DNA from 2 places in the Clostridium hominis genome. Region 2 is predicted to be linked to the other one. Evidence: a T-box and tRNA genes for the amino acid it is inferred to sense, from the RefSeq annotation. Region 2 holds a T-box; the other holds one or more tRNA genes.

Region 1 (2,422 bases), on a different contig from region 2:
AATAGGTGATTTTTCTTTATTACTTGCAAAAGTAGGTATTGATAATGATAGTATACATATTAATGTAATTAGTAAAGTTCTTTTAAATTTCATTTTTATTTCTCCTTTGTAAAATTTATTATACTATACTACTATTTTTCCTAAAAATCCTATTAATATTCCTATACATTTTATTCCTTAAACCAAAAAAGAGATAGGAGTTCCTATCTCTCTTCTTTTATATTAAGTTTACATATCTTAAGCTAATCCAATTCTTTGAAAATACTTTCCATACTTTTTAGCAAATAGTCTACCTAAAGGTACCCCTATTACCGTTACCACTACAAACTCACCTAAAGCTACCTGAATCATAGTTATAAACATTGGTACATTTATAGTTACATGAAGCATCCATCCAATTATCACTCCATTAAATACTGTTGGCCAAATTGATGCGACTAATAATGAAGCTTTAATATTCTTTATAGTGTTTCTAGTCCAATACATAGCAACACAACTCATAAATGTTGCTAATGACCCAAATACTATATCCATTATTCCAAATCCACCTAACATATTAGACATTAAACATCCTAAAGTTAATCCTATGATGTATAAAGGATCTACAAAAGCTAATAATACCATTATTTCAGACAATCTAAATTGCACCGGGCCAAAGCTTATTGGAGCTAAAATTAATGTTAATACAGTGTAGATTGCAGCAATAACTCCTGTTACTACTATTCTTTTAGTTAAATTTTGATTCATATTTTATTTCCCCCTATTTTTTTAAATAGAGCCTCTTACTTGAAAATAAATAAAAGCTATGGATAATAATATCCATAGCCTCAGGTATATCAAGCATAAGTAAAATAAACAATGTATAAAACAAAGCTTTATACATCTTATTCAACCTAGTTTTATTTATAGACAGGAGGCTTTCGAACTGTCTCTAATTAAATTTTCATTATACATTATAATTTAATATCCAATTAAAAGCAAGCAGTATAAATAAATTAAATATATTTTTATATTTTATGAATATTTTCCCACTATACGGTAATATTATATAAAGAATATAAGGCTTGTTGGTCAAGAGGTAAAGACATCACCCTCTCACGGTGAAATCAGGGGTTCGATCCCCCTACAGGTCACCATTTTATAAACTAAAAACTTTCGTATATAAAAACAAACAAATCTGCATTAAAACAAGATGTTTTAATGCAGATTTGTTTTATAAAAATGCGGCATTGCTTTCTATTACTTCAATAAAGGCTTTTGCTATTTCTGGATCAAACTGTGCACCGCTACACTTTCTTAACTCTTCAATACCTTCTTCATAAGATTTTCTTCTATTATAAGGTCTATTAGAAGTCATAGCATCAAAACTATCTACAACAGTAAGCACTCTTGCTAAGTAAGGAATTTCTTCACCACTTAACCCATTAGGATATCCCTTTCCATCATATCTTTCATGATGGTGTTTTATAAGTGGAATTACATCCTTAAGTGATTCAACAGATTTTATAATCTCTACACCATTATCAGGATGTTGTTTTAACTCTTCCCATTCCTCTTTCTCTAACTTCATTCTCTTAACTAATATTTCCTTAGGTATATTTATCTTTCCAATATCATGCATATATGCACCATAAATTAAATTGCTTTTATCTATTTCAGAAAGCTTAAGCTTATCAGCTAAAAGCCTACTATAAATAACCACTCTTTCAACATGACTATATGTATATCTATCCTTAGCATTTATTATACTAATTAATGTTTTTATTGAAGTTACTAGTTCAATATCCTTATCATCAATATTTTTCTTTAAATCATCTAGTATTGATGTATATGTTTCTACTCTGTTCTTATTAAAGAATTTAGCTCTATATAATGCATCATCTGCACTTTTAATAAGTTCAAGTTCATCCTTTGCTTTATCAGGAAAAACAGAAATTCCTATTGAAGCTGTAATCTTTCCCTTTGGCTGATTCTCCTCACCATCAAAATAGGTTTCCTCTACATTTGCTCTTATTCTTTCTGCTATTTCTAAAGTTTCTCTCTCAGTGGTATCTTCTAAAATAACAGCAAATTCCTCCCCACCATATCTAGCAACAACATCCTTTTCTCTAACTGATTTTGTTACAATTTCAGCTAACTCCCTAAGTATATTATCACCTTTTTGATGACCGTATAAATCATTGTAATGCTTAAAATAATCTATATCTATAAAAATCATGGATACAGGTTTATTTTCCTTTCTCCCGATTTCAATTTTCTCTTTTAATTTATCTTGAAAATATCTATGATTATATACATTAGTAAGTCCATCAAAATTAACCATGTCTTCAAGCTTTTTAATATGCTCACCTTCAATTTTAACATAAAAGCCTAAAGGCCACGCAGTCAAAATAAATATTCCTGCTAAAATTAAATCATTTTC
Region 2 (2,422 bases):
TGTTTCATTATAGAATAATTCATCAAAGAAGTAGAATATTTTATCTTTAACTTCATCCCACTTAGCGAAATCTTTTCTTGGCTTTGGCCCTTCTTTATCTATATTAAATACTTCTTTAGCCATAGTTTCATTTGAAGTAATTAATTCAAACATTTCATTGTCAAATTCTTTAGCCCATGTTGTATATTGGTCATATACTTCGTTTGCAGGCATTCTAGCAATAACATCTTTAGATACATCATTTAGCTTAACTAAATCAAATAATGCCCCGCTCTTACTCATTTTTTCTAGTTGTACATTAAATTCATGATAATCAGCTGTTGGATTTTCTGCTCTCCATTCTTCATATGTTGAGTTTACTATATTTAATAAGTATTCAATAACACATACTGTTGGATATCCAACTTCCTTATAGTAAGAAACTGCAGCTTCTGCATCCTTTCTCTTAGAAAGCTTTCTCTTTGATCCGCCTTCTTGCTTCATTATTGTTGGAATATGTGCGTATTGTGGTCTTTCGAATCCTAAAACATCAAATAATTGAACATGTATTGGAAGTGATGATAACCACTCTTCTCCTCTAATAACATGAGTTGTTCTCATTAGATAATCATCTATTGCATGAGCAAAGTGATATGTTGGAAGTCCATCACCTTTAATTATAACAACGTCTTGATTGTTTTCCGGGAAAGATATATCACCTTTAATTAAATCATGGAACTCAACTCTATTTTCTATGTTTCCTGGTGATTTTAATCTTAAAATATAACTTTCTCCATTGTTTATTCTTTCTATAGCTTCTTCTTCAGTTATATTTCTGAATTTAGCATATTCTCCATAATACCCTGGAGTTATCTTATTTGCTACTTGTCTTTCTCTTAATTCAGCCAATTCTTCTGGAGTACAGAAACAAGGATAAACTAATCCTTTTAATAATAAATCCTTTGCAAATGTTTTGTATATATCTGCTCTTTCACTTTGTCTATATGGACCATACTCACCTTTTGAAGTGTTTTGTCCAGTCATTCCTTCACTAAAGTCCATCCCAAAGTTGTGCATTGTTGCAATAGTATCTTCTATAGCTCCTTCAACTTCTCTTTTTTGGTCTGTATCTTCTATTCTTAAGAAAAATACTCCTTCAGTTTGACTTGCTAATCTTTCGTTTATTAAAGCTGCAAATACTCCCCCAATATGTTGGAAACCTGTTGGAGATGGTGCGTATCTACATACTACAGCACCTTCCTTTAAATTTCTTTTAGGGTATTTTTCAAGATAATATTGTGTTGTTTTATCAACATTAGGGAATATTAATTCTGCTAATTTTTCAAATGCCATTTTGCTCTCCTCTTTCTCCAATTAAAATTTAATAATAAAAAAATAAAAAAGTCCTTCGTCCTAGAAAAATTCTTAGGACGAAAGACATATCTTCCGCGTTACCACCTAAATTGGTTAAATATTAACCCACTTAATTAAAATATAGCTCCAAAGCTTCCTTCAGTAATATTAAATACTAGTTCTCACCATACCTAGCTCTCTTTAATTTAATGAAATACTTACTCTTCTTTTTCATCACTTAATATTTAATTTTTATATTACTATTGTCTACATATAACAGATTAATTATACAATTACGCTTTTTTCTTGTAAAGCAAAAAACAATTTTAAGTTTAAAATTATATAATTATTTAATCATTTTTATAGTAAAAAAGTACTATCCAAGTTTGAATAGTACTTTATAATAATTATTATTTAGCTTGATCTAGAGCATCTTGAACAGCATCTAAGTAACCATTAACTTTAATTGTAACTCCTGATATTGCATCTGGTTTACCTTCATCATCGCAAGTTATTTTATCTAAACTAAACTCATCTTTAACAATAGTTTCTTCTAATAAATCAACTTGCTCATGCCACTTCTTTCCTGGTTCATTCTTCATATCATATGCGCCTGACTTAGAAGCTTCTGATTTCATTGATCCATCTTCTTGTTCAGTATCAATATCAACTGAAACTGGCTTACCTTCTTCAAATTTGACTGTAGCTATAGTTGTTCCACCAAACTCATCTTTAACTTTTCCAACTTTCTCTCCTGTAAATCCTTTAGATCCACATCCTGTTAATGCCATAGCAACTAATAACCCAACTGCAATTACTCTTTTCTTCATAATTACCTCTCCCTTAAATTTACTTTTATTCAAATAAATTACTCTATATTAACCATAATTATACAATACATTCTTCGTATAGTAAAGTTAATTTATTCTCAAAGTAAAAAGGTATTATTCATTTCTGAATAATACCTTTTTCATATTAGTTACTATTTAGCTTGTTCTAAAGCATTTTGAACTGCATCTACGAATTCTTGAACTGAAATTGTAACTCCTGATACTGCATCAGTTTTTCCATCAGTTACATTTAATTTGCT

What was found. The T-box of region 2 lies ahead of gltX (glutamate--tRNA ligase). A T-box ahead of a tRNA ligase gene usually reads a tRNA of that ligase, here a tRNA-Glu.
Region 1: it encodes a tRNA-Glu, which carries the amino acid that the T-box ahead of gltX (glutamate--tRNA ligase) is inferred to sense. The anticodon was not compared.

What each region holds. Positions count from the first base shown of each region.
Region 1 is NZ_JACOOO010000001.1:92,294-94,715, reverse strand. It holds gene H8S20_RS00450 (hypothetical protein) at 1-93, opposite strand, end outside; gene H8S20_RS00445 (QueT transporter family protein) at 238-747, opposite strand; tRNA gene H8S20_RS00440 (tRNA-Glu) at 1,062-1,136, shown strand; gene H8S20_RS00435 (HD-GYP domain-containing protein) at 1,214-2,422, opposite strand, start outside.
Region 2 is NZ_JACOOO010000047.1:124,484-126,905, reverse strand. It holds gene gltX (glutamate--tRNA ligase) at 1-1,332, opposite strand, end outside; T-box leader at 1,403-1,576, opposite strand; gene H8S20_RS19290 (FMN-binding protein) at 1,743-2,162, opposite strand; gene H8S20_RS19285 (FMN-binding protein) at 2,315-2,422, opposite strand, start outside.